Paludibaculum fermentans: one gene and its partner. The protein of the gene in region 2 interacts with the protein of the main gene of each other region in a pairwise test. Links are inferred from orthologs where the notes say so. Each region holds a gene or a part of one and is shown on either strand. Other genes may lie near its edges.

Region 1 (5,187 bases), 4.9 Mb from region 2 along the record:
TGGTCGAACTGGTGAACCAGATCTACCGCCCGCTGCTGATCGGCGCGAACGCACTCGACACCGAGTACCTGTGGGGCGAGATGTACCGGCAGTCGATCCAGGCCGGACGCCGCGGAGCCGCCCTCCGCACCATCAGCGCCATCGACATCGCCCTGTGGGACCTGCGCGGCAAAGCCGCCAAACTCCCGGTCATGGAGCTGCTTGGCGTCCACTCCCGCAAGCTGCGCTGCTATGCCACCGGCGGCTACTACCGCGAAGGCCAGACACTGGACGACCTCGTCCGTGAAACCTCAGCAGTGGTCGAGCAGGGCTTCACCGCCCTGAAGCTCAAGGTCGGCGGCCAGTCCTCCCGCGAGGACGCCAAACGGATCGGCGCCGTCCGCCGGGCCCTCGGCGACGACATCGACATCCTGCTCGACGCCAACGGCGGCTGGAAGAGCGCGCCGGAAGCCATCGCCGCCATGGACCGTCTCGAAGAGTACGAACCCTTCTGGATCGAGGAACCGGTGCGCGCCGACAACCTCACCGCCATGGCGAAGATCGCCGAGGCGATCCGCACGCCCGTCGCCACCGGCGAACTCGAAGCCACCCGCTGGGCTTTCGCCCAGTTGGTCGAGACCCGCGCCGCCGAGATCCTCCAGCCCGACGTCACCGTGGTCGGTGGAGTCAGTGAATGGCTCAAAGTCGCCCACATGGCCGCCGCCCTGGACATCCCCATCGCCCCACACTACAACTGGGATTTCCACAGCCAGCTCTGCGCCACCATCCCGAACGCGATCTTCGTCGAGTACTTCCTGGCCGCCTCCGGGGTCAAGATGTTCGACAGCGTCCTGGCCAATCCCATGATGCCCGTGGACGGCTACATGACGCCCCGGCAGCTCCCCGGCTTCGGCATCGAATTGATACCACAGGAGATCGAACGATATCGCCTAGCGTAGGGGCAACCAGCGGGCTTCGGGCCGCATCTATCAAATGACCTGACCAAGCGATACAAGTAAAAGGTCTAAAGTATAAAGAACCCACATGTTCACCTGGATCTGTCCACAATGCGGCCGGGAAGTCCCTCCCTCCTATTCAGAATGCCCCACCTGCGCGGAGCGCCGGCAGGCCGCGGCTGGAGGCCAAGCTCCCGTCGCAGCGCCGCCGCAACCCCAGCAGCCTCAATACGCACCCCAGGCTGCCCCGCCTCCGCCACCGCCGCAGTACGCTCCTCCGACGCAGCAGTACCCCGCGCCTCAGCAACCTCCGCAATACGCGCCGCCGCCACAACCGCAGTACGCGCCTCCTCCTCAGCAGCAGTATGCGCCGCCCGCACCGCCCCCTGGTCAACAGGTCTACACCATCAATGAGCCGAAGAAAGGCATGCCGGCCTGGCTGGTCGGCGTCCTGACAATCGCGGTTCTCGGCGGCGCCCTGTTCGGACTCTACCGGTTCGTCGGCGGCCGCGGTTCCACCTCGAACGCGGACGCGACCGCGACGAAATTGCCGGCGGCGGGCGCATCCAAGAACCCTTACTCCAAGTACGTGGAAGTGGTGGGCGTTCGCCTTTTCGAGAACGATGCCAAGAAGCCGGTCGTCCGCTTCACCGTGGTCAACCACTCACCGGCCGAAATCACGGGCCTGGAACTCCAGGTCGTCCTGAAACCGGTGGATTCCAAGCCCGAAACCGAACCCGTCTCCGAGATCGACGCCAAGGTGGGCAGCGTCCCGGCCAACGGAACCAAAGAGTTTGAGGCCCTTCTCAACACGAAGATGAAGATCTACGAGCTGCCGGACTGGCAGTTCCTGAAGACCGACTTCGTCGTTACGGCGCCGAACTGATCTCCGGCCGTTGAAGCAATTCCGCCTGGCGCCGCGTCCAGGCACAGCCGCTGGGCATCGTGCGAACGACGCCCAGCCGGCGCAGATTCCAGTGGGCATCGAACAGGCACGGGTCCTTCTCGAGGGCCCGTGCGAAATCCCCTTTCGCCGCATCCGCCTGCCCCAGCAGCAGCAGCGCCATTCCGCGATTGTGGATGGCCATGGCTGAGTTGGGATCCAGGGCCAAGGCCCGCCCAAATTCACCCAGCGCTACCTCGGGCTTGTTCGCCCGCAAGTAGCTGAGCCCCAGGTCCGTCGCCACCGCCGCATCCTCCGGAGCCAACCGCTTCGCCTCCTCCATCAACTCCACCGCCTGGGCCGGCTGCACCACCCGAGCCAGTTGCCGTTTGGGCCGGATCTTGGAAGGCGCGTGGCGCGCAGCCTCCATCCACAGCGCTTCCGGCGACATCCACACCCGGGTCTGGGCAAAGCTCAGCACCAGCAGCAGCGCCGCGTAGCCATACAGCAGCTTCTGGTTCGCCTTCTGCAGCAGCATCCCGAACAGCGCGGCAAAGCAGAACAGTGGCAGGTACATGCGGCGGTCGACGGCCAGATCCTCGGCGGGAAAGATGGACGAACTCGGCAGCAGCAGCAGCAGTCCGCCCAGCACCCAGAACCCCGGCTGCGCCGCGCGAACCGTCCGCCACGCCAGAATCGCTACCACCACAATCACGCCCCAAGCCAGCGCCGCCGCGAGGGGAGGCACCCGCACCTCCGCGTCCACTGTGAACCCAATCGGCACCAGCAGCAGTTGCAGGTAGCGCAGGATCGCCACACCCTGGTAGCTGAAGTAGTCGAACGACGTCAGCCCGGCTTGCGTCCCCGCACCCGACCCGGCAATCATGGACGTTGCGTAGATCGTCCTCAACCCCGCGGCCAACGCAGCCGCGCACATCGCGGCAATAGGACCCACGGCCGCCTTGCTCCGCCGGGTCGACCATTCCAGCAGCGCCAGGAACAGCGGAAACGCGGCGACCTCTTCCTTGGCCAGCAGCCCACAAACAAACAGCCCAAACGCCCACCACCGCCGCCCCTTCAACCAGCACGACAGCGACAGCAGGCAGAACAGGGCCGCCAGCAGCGTAGCCCGCGAGAAGACGTAAGCCACCGCCTCCGTCTGCAGCGGATGGAACGCAAACACCGCCGAGGCCAGCCAGGCCGCCCTAAGCGGCAGCAGCTCCAGCAGCAGCCCCGAGGCCAGCCACACGCAGGCCAGGTGCAGCACCAGGCTGACCAGGTGGAAGGTCCACGGAGCGTCGGAAATTTGCAGGTTTACCCAGAACGAGAGAAATGTTAGCGGACGCGTTTGTGTTGCTGTGAAAACGTGATTCCAACCGTGGGCGGAATTCAGTGCGGGATCATTTAGCAGCGAGAAATCGTCGAACTGAAACGGGGCTCCTAACGCGCCGCAAAACGCTAGCAGGGCAGCCGCTACGAGGAGAATCCGGAAACGCAATGCTACCATGTTAGAGCAATTCCAACTGCACTCTCATGAGCAAAGTTTCACGGCCTCGCACCGCGGCCGAGCGCAAGGAACGCCTCTATCGCATTCTGGATGCGTTGTCACTCCGCTACCCGAACGTGACCTGCGCTTTGAATCACGCCGATGCCTGGCAACTGCTGGTCGCCACCATTCTTTCCGCGCAGTGCACCGATGCCCGCGTGAACATGGTCACTCCGGAACTGTTCAGGAAGTTTCCCACGATGCAGGACCTGGCCGTGGCCGATGTGCGTGAAGTCTCCGAGGTCATCCGCTCCACCGGGTTCTTCAACAACAAGGCCAAAAGCATCGTTGGCGCGGCGCGCACCATCATCCAGGACTTTGGCGGCGAGATTCCCCGTACCATCGAGCAACTGCTCACCGTCCCGGGCGCGGCTCGCAAAACCTCGAACGTTGTCCTCGGAACCGCATTCGGGATTCCCAGCGGCGTGGTGGTCGACACGCACGTTGGCCGCATCGCCTTGCGGCTCGACCTGACGAAGGAGACCAATCCGGTAAAGGTGGAACAGGATCTCATGAAGATTCTGCCGCAGAACCGCTGGATCCTCTTCTCGCACCAGTTGATCCACTTTGGACGCGAGCTGTGTGTGGCGCGCAAGCCGCGCTGCGGCGAGTGCCCCATCGAAGGGCTGTGTTACGCGAAAGACAAGGCAGTGCTGTAAATGCTAGGCCGTATTCTGATCCTCTCCCTGCCGCTTCTGCTGGCCGGCTGCGTGAAATATCCCGAACCGTACCGTCCGCCCGTGCAGCGCAAACCGATGGAGGTGGGCGGCGATCTCAAGCTCAGCCACTACATTGGCATGAGCATGCCGAACGCGGCGGACCACTTCATCTCGGGCGTTGTGCCGGATCTGCACGACGGCGCGTGGCGCTGGGTGACGAAGAGCCCGACATTCCAGTTTCAAGTCCCCACAACCAAGTCTCTGAGGTTGAAGGCGGACCTCACCGTGCCGGATATCACGTTCGAGCAGACCGGCCCGGTCAAGATCACAATCAGCGTGGGCTCGCATCTTTTGGAGACGCTCGAATTCCCGAAACCAGGGCAGCGGATCTTTGAGAAGGCCGTGCCGGAAGAGTGGCTGACCGCGACACGCACTAACCTCGTCCGGCTGGAGATCGACAAACTGTGGACCTCGCCGGCGGATGGAGTCCAGCGCGGCTTCATCATCACAAGCATCGGGTTCGTGCAGTAGGACACGGCGGATGCCCAAGGCGTTTTCCATCCTGTTTGGAGCGCTGTTCACCCTCGCCACGGCCTACGGCCTGGGCCGGTTGCTGCTGCAACGGCTGAAGCCGAACCTGACGCGCGAAGAGCAGCATCTGTTCGGCTTCGTGGCCGGAGTGCCGGTGCTGAGCCTCATCATCTTCCTGCTGGCCTGCGTCCACCTCATCTACGACGCGACCTTCCTGGTGCTGGGCCTCGCCGTATTCGCCGCGGTTTGGAAGACGCGCGCTTACCAGACCACGGGCGATCGCCTCCCTGCCCTGCCCCGTTTGTGGCAATGGACATTCTGGCCGCTCTACACGGTGTTTGCCGTGATTGCCGTCATCTACGCCATGGCGCCCGAGTGGAGCCCGGACGGCAGTTCCTATCACCTCGGCATCGTCGGCCACTTCTACCGGGCACACGGCTTCAAGCTCATCTCGTCGAACATGTATGCCTTCCTCTCGCAGGGCTTGGAGATGTTGTTCCTCTCCGCCTGGGCGTTTGGACGGCATTCGGCCGCCGCCCTGGTGCACGGCGCGTTCCTGCTGGTGCTGCCGCTGCTGCTGCTGCGCTACGGACAGCGGCAGGGGATTCCCGGCGCCGGCGCGGCGGCCGGGCT
Region 2 (7,719 bases):
GCACCCGGGCGACGCGGTTTCTGATCTGCTCGTAAAGCAGCAGGAGACGGTTCGAAAGCAGCAGGAACTCCTCTTCGAAGCCGCTGGGGAACAGTGTGGCGGCGCTCCGTTCCGCCATCATTTCGACCGCGCCGGTCATCACACCTTCCGCATCGCAGTGCAGCCGGGAAAGAAACGGCAGCGCCGGGGCCCGGCGCTGAGGATCCTCCAGCGAATCCTCGACTTGGCCTGTCGCGTCCTGGGCCGCTTCTTCCACAAACCCATCGCGGAAAAAGGCGCAGGCAGTCTCCACGCGTCGTTCCGAGTCGATGTTCATGGAGTATTTCTCTCCGGCGCCGAGAACCAGGAAGCTGGCTGGATCCACCACGAGTTCCTGCCCGTCCACAAGCCATGAGACGGAGCCCCTCAGCACGGTCTTGATGGACAACGGCCCGGCGAACTCCTCCACACGGTGCCGCCGCGCGCTGGCATGCAGCAGGACATTGTCCGCGCCGAACCGGGCGCCATCCGGAAACAGGAAGGGCTTCGAGCCATTTTGCAGGCGGGCGGCCATACAGGGCAGGGTAGCAGGGGAATCAACCGGCGTCGGAAGTTGGGTTCTTCATCCCCAGCCATTCGAAGTACAGCTCATTCCGGATACCGACCCGCGCCAGTGCCCGCCCGACGGTCGCGTTCACCATGTCGTCCAGAGTCTTCGGACGCCCGTAGAACGCCGGCACCGGTGGGAAAATCACGGCTCCATGCTCCGCCGCCTCGCTCATCAGCCGCAGGTGCCCCTTGTGCAGCGGCGTCTCCCGCACCATCAGTACCACCGGCCGGCCTTCCTTCAACTGGACGTCGGCCGCCCGCGCCACCAGGTCGGACGAGTAGCAGTTCGCCACCGCCGACAGGGTCTTGATCGAGCAAGGCGCCACAATCATCCCCAACGTCTCGAACGACCCGCTCGCAATCGATGCGCCGATATTCGCCGGCGGATGCACCACGCTCGCCAGCGCCTCCACCTCCCGAGGTTGCCACTCTGTCTCCTGCGCAATCGTGGCGCGGCCCGCCGGGCTCACCACCAGGTGCGTCTCAATCGACTTGTCCCGGGCGAGCGTTTCCAGGATCCGGATGCCGAAGATGGCTCCCGAGGCTCCGGTGATGGCGACAATCAGGCGTTGTGGCAATTCAAAAACTCCAACGGGACGTGTGTCTATCAGGGTAGCCAATCGCGCTGGATCGCCGCCGGCACAAACCTGTTGTCAAATCTGATCCCATTTCCCGATCCGCCGCGCGTATCTGTGCAGGAGCCCAGCCTGCCAGGCGCCATCCAAGGCACCGCCGGCCGGGCTCCTCCAAACAGAAAGGCTGGATCCCGATATGAAACTGGCAGCGCTGTGCCTGGCGCTGGTCCTGGGGGCACTTTGTCCGCAGGCCGGCGCGTCGACTCTCCAACTCACCCAGGGCGGGTGGGACCAGGGCGGTCCCCTCACCATCCTCTTCACCGGCGTCGACACCGACCTCAGCGGCGGCATCGACACCGCCGAACTCACCGCGTTCTCCGCGTCGTTTCAGCTTGACGGCGGCGGCATCGCTACCCTGACCCTGGCCGACCTCGGCTCAGACGGCTTCTACTACGCTTCTCCCGCCGATTACTTCGTCAAGGCCGACGGCCCGCTCTATAGCCTGTACGAAATCGCGTTCGCCGGCAGCGTGTTCGGCGCTCTCTCTGACTCGACGAGCGTCGTTGCCATAACCGGCGCACCCCTCCAGGTAGACGGCGCGTCCGCCGTGCCCGAGCCCGGCACCGCGCTTATCGTCGGCCTGCCGTTGGTGCTGCTAGGCCTGCGCCGCCGCAAGTCCGCACCTCACTGCGGATCGTAGCCCCTCAGCCGCCGCACCCAGATGTTCCGGAACCGCACCGCGTTGCCGTGGTTCTGCAACGAAAGCGCCTCTTCCGGAGCATGCGGCGCATAAGTGGCGACCTTCGCATGGATCGCTCGCCCAATCACTTCCTGCCGGTTGTGCATCAGTACGCCGTTGTGGAACAACGTGATGTAGGCCGGCTTCACAACCTTATCGCCGTCGAACTTGGGCGCCTCGAACACGATGTCGTAGACGTTCCACTCGCCGGCCTTCCGCGTCGCATTCACCATCGGCGGCCATTGGCCATAGATGGAAGCGGCCTGCCCGTCGGCATAGGTCAGATCCTGGTATGAATCCAACACCTGGATCTCATAGCGGCCCATGATCTCCACCCCGCTGTTCCCACGGCTCTGGCTGGTGCCGGACACATCGGCCAGCTCCTGCCACTCGATGTGGTACTGTGCGTCGCCGAACTTCTCCTTGGTCGCGATGCCGCCCTTACCCGGCACCACTTCCACATAGCCGTTCTCCACCTTCCACTCCGGCGGACCTTCCTTGCCGCCGCGCAGCTTGGCGACCCATTGCGACAGATCCTTGCCGTCAAACAGCACAATCGCGTCCGAGGGCGCGCCGCCGGGCTGGGTGGCCGCCGTCACCTTCGGCGGATGCTTTCGCGTATTGTCGTGCACGCGCCATTTCTGGCCCGGAATCAGCGGAGTATCGTCGTAGCCGAGGTCCCTGTTCTTGTGGGCGGCCTCCTGGCTGAAGCAGGCCGTGGCTGTCAATGCGGTAAGCAGGATGAAATGGAGCGGCTTGGGTCGAGAGAAGATCATGTTTAACCTGACCTCGACATCATATTACGGCGGGCGGCTTCAGCGGGCGGCGTGCGTCCAGACGCAAAACGGGGGCGTGCATCCAAATGGATCCACGCCCCCGTCCTGAACTTAAACTAATTGCGAGCCGCGTTCTTCTTCTCGGGATCAATGCCCAATTCAAAGATCGCCTGCTGCGCCTTATGCGCATCGAACTGGCCCCAGCGCGAAAGCTGCGAAATCGTCGCCGTGACAATCGACTCCGCATCCACTTCAAAGAAGCGCCGCAGGTAAGGACGCGATTCGCTGCGCCCGAAACCGTCGGTGCCCAATGACGTCAGGCGCCCGCTCAGCCAGGGGGAAAGCTGGTCAGAGATCACCTTCATATAGTCGCTGGCGGCCACAATGGCCCCTGTGTGCCTTCCATCACCTGCTGGATATACGGCCTGCGGGCCGGCTCAGCCGGATGCAGGCGGTTCCAGCGGTCCGTATCCAGCGCTTCACGCCGCAGTTCGTTGTAACTGGTGACGCTCCACACATCGGCCGGAATCTGGAACTTCTCCCACAGGATTTTCTGCGCGCGCAGGGCCTCGTTCAACATCGAGGCGCTGCCCCACAGTTGAGCCTTCGCCGGACCGTTCTCGCTGGCATGGACCCTGTAGATGCCCTTCAGGATCCCTTCGCGGGAGCCCTCCGGCATCGCCGGCTGCGCATAATTCTCATTGCACAGCGTCAGGTAGTAGAAGACGTCTTCGTTCTGGCCGTACATGCGATGCAGGCCTTCCTGGATGATTGTCGCGATCTCGTACGCGTAGGCAGGATCGTAACTCACGCAGTTCGGCACCGTCGACGCCAGCACGTGGCTGTGACCGTCTTCGTGCTGCAGGCCCTCGCCGTTCAGAGTCGTCCGGCCGGCCGTCGCGCCCAGCAGGAAGCCGCGTCCGCGCGAATCGCCGAACGCCCAGATGGCGTCGCCTACGCGCTGGAACCCGAACATCGAGTAGTAGATGTAGAACGGAATCATCGGGATGCCGTAGTTGGCATAGGCCGTGCCCGCCGCCGTAAAGCTGGCCAGGGAACCCGCCTCGTTGATGCCTTCTTCCAGCACCTGCCCGTCCGTGGCTTCCTTGTAGTAGAGGAACTGCTCGCTGTCCACCGGCTTATACAGCTGGCCGGAAGGAGCATAGATCGAGATCTGGCGGAACAGGCTTTCCATGCCGAACGTGCGGGCTTCGTCCGGAATAATCGGAACCACCAGCTTGCCCAGCACCTTGTCCTTCAGCAACTGCTTCAGGATTGCCACGAAAGCCATCGTCGTCGACACCGGACGGCCGCCGCTGCCCACCAGGGAGTCGTTGAATTCCTCCGCGGGCGGAGTCTCGAGGTGCACCGGCTTCACCTGCCGGATCGGCAGGGGCCCGCCCAGCACCTTGCGGCGCTCCTTCAGATACTTCATCTCCGGCGAGTCTTCGGAAGGCCGGTAGAACGAAACGGTGTGAACAGTCTCTTCGGGAATCGGAACCTGGAAGCGCTCGCGCAGCTTCAAGAGTTCGTTCTCGTTCATCTTCTTCTGCTGGTGCGTCGTGTTGCGGCCCTCACCAGCCTCACCCATGCCGTAGCCCTTGACGGTCTTGGCCAGGATCACCGTCGGCCCGCCCGTGTGCTCGTAGGCCTTCTTGTAGGCGTTGTATACCTTTACCGGATCATGCCCGCCGCGCCGCAGGGCGAAGATCTCGTCGTCGGTCATGTCCTCGACCAGCGCGAGCAGTTCCGGGTACTTGCCAAAGAACTCGCTGCGGACATAGGCGCCGCCGCGTGCCTTGAAGCTCTGGAATTCGCCGTCCACGCACTCATGCATGCGCCGGATCAGCAGGCCGGTCTTGTCCTTCTCCATCAACCGGTCCCAGTCGCTGCCCCAAACCAGCTTGATCACGTTCCACTGGAAGCCCCGGAAGACACCTTCCAGTTCCTGCATAATGTTGCCGTTGCCCCGTACCGGGCCGTCCAGCCGCTGCAGGTTGCAGTTGATCACGAAGATCAGGTTGTCCAGCTTCTCGTTGGCCGCGATCTGCAGCGCGCCGCGCGATTCGGGCTCATCCATCTCGCCGTCACCCAGGAACGCCCAGATCTTGCGGTTCGTCTTCGGCAACAACCCACGATTTTCCAGGTACTTACAAAAGCGAGCCTGGTAGATGGCGTTGATCGGCCCCAACCCCATGCTGACGGTCGGGAACTGCCAGAAGTCCGGCATCAGCCAGGGATGCGGATAGGAGCTCAAACCGGGGGTCTCGCGCAGTTCGTGCCGGAAATTCTTCAGGTGCTCTTCGCTCAGGCGCCCTTCCAGGAACGCCCGCGAGTACATGCCCGGCGAGGCGTGGCCCTGAAAGTAGACTAGATCGCCCGGCTGATCCCCGCTCTCCGACGGGATGGACCCGCGGAAAAAGTGGTTCATGCCCACTTCGTAAAGCGTGGCCGAAGAGGCAAAGGTGGAGATATGGCCGCCGATGCCGTCGTCGTACTTGTTGGCACGCACGACCATCGCCACGGCATTCCACCGCACAATGCTCTTGATGCGCCGCTCCAACTCCCGGTCACCTGGGTAAGGGACCTCATCATCCACCGCGATGGTGTTCAGGTAGGGCGTGGTGACGCCAAGGGCGGCAGGCACGCCCTGGGTTGCTGCAGTCACGGCGAGGCGTTCGAGCAGGTAGCGAGCCCGCTCCGGGCCGCCCTCTTCGATCACCTGATCGAGTGCTTCGAGCCATTCCTGCGTCTCAACAGGATTCAAGTCTTCCGGCTTTTCTACTTTGTTTCTGAGCATGGGATCCAGAGGGGACAGCTAGTTTGATTTTACCCTGATTCCGGTGGCGTACGGGGTCCACTTAATCGATGCATAAACTTGGCGATAGGACGCGGGGAACGGCGAAAGAAGGGCGGACCCGAACCCGGGGCCCGCAACGGCGCTCCTCACCAGCTTAATCCGGACTCGGCAGGCTTGGGGGCGGCGGGTCTCCCAGCCATTCCGGATCCTGTCCCACATAGTCCAGCACCGCGATCAGCGAACGCTGGTAAAACGCGGCCAGAACGGGATCCACTTCCCCCAGTGCCGCCAGTTGGTTCAGCACCGCCGGACGCCGTGACATCGACCCCGGGCTCAGCCACGCTTTCCGGCCATGCGCCCGCTGGCTCCGAATCGCCATCTCGACGACGAGGCCCAGTATCCGCCGGGCCTCCAACTGGTTGAGTCCCGACGCGCGCAGACTCCGCATCGCCCCATCCAGCACCGGCGAGAGCAGCGAGTTGGCCGCCATCAGGCCCGCACCGTACAGCGCCTTGGAGTGCGGCTTCAATTCAATGCAACTCAATTCGGCCTGGGTGGCCCATCGGCTCAGCATCCGCACCGCGACCGGATCGCCCTCAATCACCAGCACTCCCTGATCTCGCGAAGGCGCCAGCGCGATCGAACCCACCGCCGCGCGAAGCGCCCGCATCGGCTGCAGCGCCGAGGCGTCCAAATCATCGTCGATCAACGCCAGAACCTTCGATTTCCACACCACCGGAGCGTCCCGCAGCAGTTCCAGGATCGCCGGCAACTCCAGCGCCGAAGCTTGAATCAGTACCAGCCGACACTGATTAAGCTCCCTCGCGTCGGCCGGCCGGCCCGCTCGCAGCGCGTTCGCATAGCGGGAGGCCAGGCGGCGGCTCGACGCCACCACCGGCCCAAGATCGCGGACAAGAGAGGGATACCGTGTCAGCGGAGATTCAATCATTCGCCCCGAGGCGATCAGTCCCACCGGCAGGTGTTTGCTCATAGGGAGTTGGCGACTTCAATGCCTTGACTCGATCACGATACTGCGCCGCCTTCTCGAATTCAAATGCTTTCGCAGCTTCCCGCATCTTCCGCTCGAGATCCTCTATCAGGTTGTTTCGCTGCTCCAGGCTCAACAGCTCCACTTCCTCATCGCCAGCCAGCGGCGGAGTGACGTAATCCATCTCCGCTACCGCAATCAGACTCATATCGATCGGTTTCACGATCGACTGCGGCGTGATGTTGTTCTCGACGTTGTAATCCACCTGGATGCGCCGCCGGCGGTCCGTCTCTGAAATCGCCCGCTTCATGCTGTCTGTCATCACATCCGCATAGAGAATCGCCCGGCCGTTCAAATGCCGTGCCGCGCGTCCAATCGTCTGGATCAACGAGCCCATCGATCGCAGGAAGCCTTCCTTGTCCGCGTCCAGAATCGCCACCAGCGAAACCTCGGGCAGGTCCAGCCCTTCCCGCAACAGATTCACGCCGATCAGTACATCGATGTCGCCGCGCCGCAGATCCCGCAGGATCTTCACGCGATCCAGCGCCGACACCTCCGAGTGCATGTATGCGTTCTTGACACCCAATTCGGCGTAATACTCGTGCAGGTCCTCCGCCATCCGCTTCGTCAGCGTCGTGATCAGCACCCGCTCGTTCTCCGCCACCCGCTTCCGGATCTCGTGCAGCAGATCGTCCACCTGCCCCTTGATCGGCCGCACCTCCACCGGCGGATCCACCAGGCCCGTCGGACGGATCACCTGCTCCACCACCACCCCGGCCGTCCGTTTCAATTCGAACGGGCCCGGCGTCGCCGACACATACAGCGTCTGGTGCACGCGGTTCTCAAACTCCTCGAATGTCAGCGGCCGGTTGTCCAGCGCGCTGGGCAGCCGGAAGCCGAAGTTGACCAGTGTGTTCTTGCGCGACCGGTCGCCATGATACATGCCCCCGATCTGCGGCACCGTCTGGTGGCTCTCGTCGATCATCAGCAGCGCATCGGCCGGCAGGTAATCCAGCAGCGTCGGCGGCGGCTCGCCCGGCAGCCGCCCGCTGAAGTGCCGCGAATAGTTCTCGATCCCGTGGCAATAGCCCATCTGCCGGATCATCTCCAGGTCGAACATCGTCCGCTGGTACAGCCTCTGCGCCTCGATCAGCTTGCCCTGCTTCTCCAGTTCCTTATGCCACCACGCCAGTTCCTGCTCGATGCTCGCCACCGCCTCCTGCTTCGTCTCCGGAGGCATCACATAGTGTGTC

The links. Proteins that work in one complex are often made in the same cells at the same time.
Region 1: the proteins of aceE (region 2) and nth interact in binary tests that used the Escherichia coli proteins (3 or more experiments, as listed by UniProt). The link is inferred for Paludibaculum fermentans from one-to-one orthologs.

Annotation. Positions count from the first base shown.
Region 1 is NZ_CP063849.1:3,749,081-3,754,267, forward strand. What follows is about bases 2,339-5,187. They hold nth (endonuclease III), read left to right. Parts: upstream 2,339-3,351; coding sequence 3,352-4,023; downstream 4,024-5,187. Other genes in these bases: IRI77_RS14635 (tetratricopeptide repeat protein), read right to left, coding at 2,339-3,325; IRI77_RS14645 (hypothetical protein), read left to right, coding at 4,024-4,554; IRI77_RS14650 (hypothetical protein), read left to right, coding at 4,565-5,187. Outside these bases: IRI77_RS14625 (mandelate racemase/muconate lactonizing enzyme family protein), read left to right, coding at 1-938; IRI77_RS14630 (hypothetical protein), read left to right, coding at 1,363-1,821; more of IRI77_RS14635, read right to left, coding at 1,805-2,338. UniProt on the Escherichia coli protein: DNA repair enzyme that has both DNA N-glycosylase activity and AP-lyase activity. The DNA N-glycosylase activity releases various damaged pyrimidines from DNA by cleaving the N-glycosidic bond, leaving an AP (apurinic/apyrimidinic) site.
Region 2 is NZ_CP063849.1:8,600,300-8,608,018, forward strand. Bases 2,760-5,801 are described here. They hold aceE (pyruvate dehydrogenase (acetyl-transferring), homodimeric type), read right to left. Parts: upstream 5,479-5,801; coding sequence 3,040-5,478; downstream 2,760-3,039. Other genes in these bases: IRI77_RS38790 (hypothetical protein), read right to left, coding at 2,795-3,043; IRI77_RS34175 (DUF2520 domain-containing protein), read right to left, coding at 5,633-5,801. Also shown: IRI77_RS34150 (helix-turn-helix transcriptional regulator), read right to left, coding at 1-553; IRI77_RS34155 (UbiX family flavin prenyltransferase), read right to left, coding at 576-1,166; IRI77_RS34160 (PEP-CTERM sorting domain-containing protein), read left to right, coding at 1,360-1,863; IRI77_RS34165 (3-keto-disaccharide hydrolase), read right to left, coding at 1,848-2,678; more of IRI77_RS34175, read right to left, coding at 5,802-6,469; excinuclease ABC subunit UvrB, read right to left, coding at 6,420-7,719. UniProt on the Escherichia coli protein: Component of the pyruvate dehydrogenase (PDH) complex, that catalyzes the overall conversion of pyruvate to acetyl-CoA and CO(2).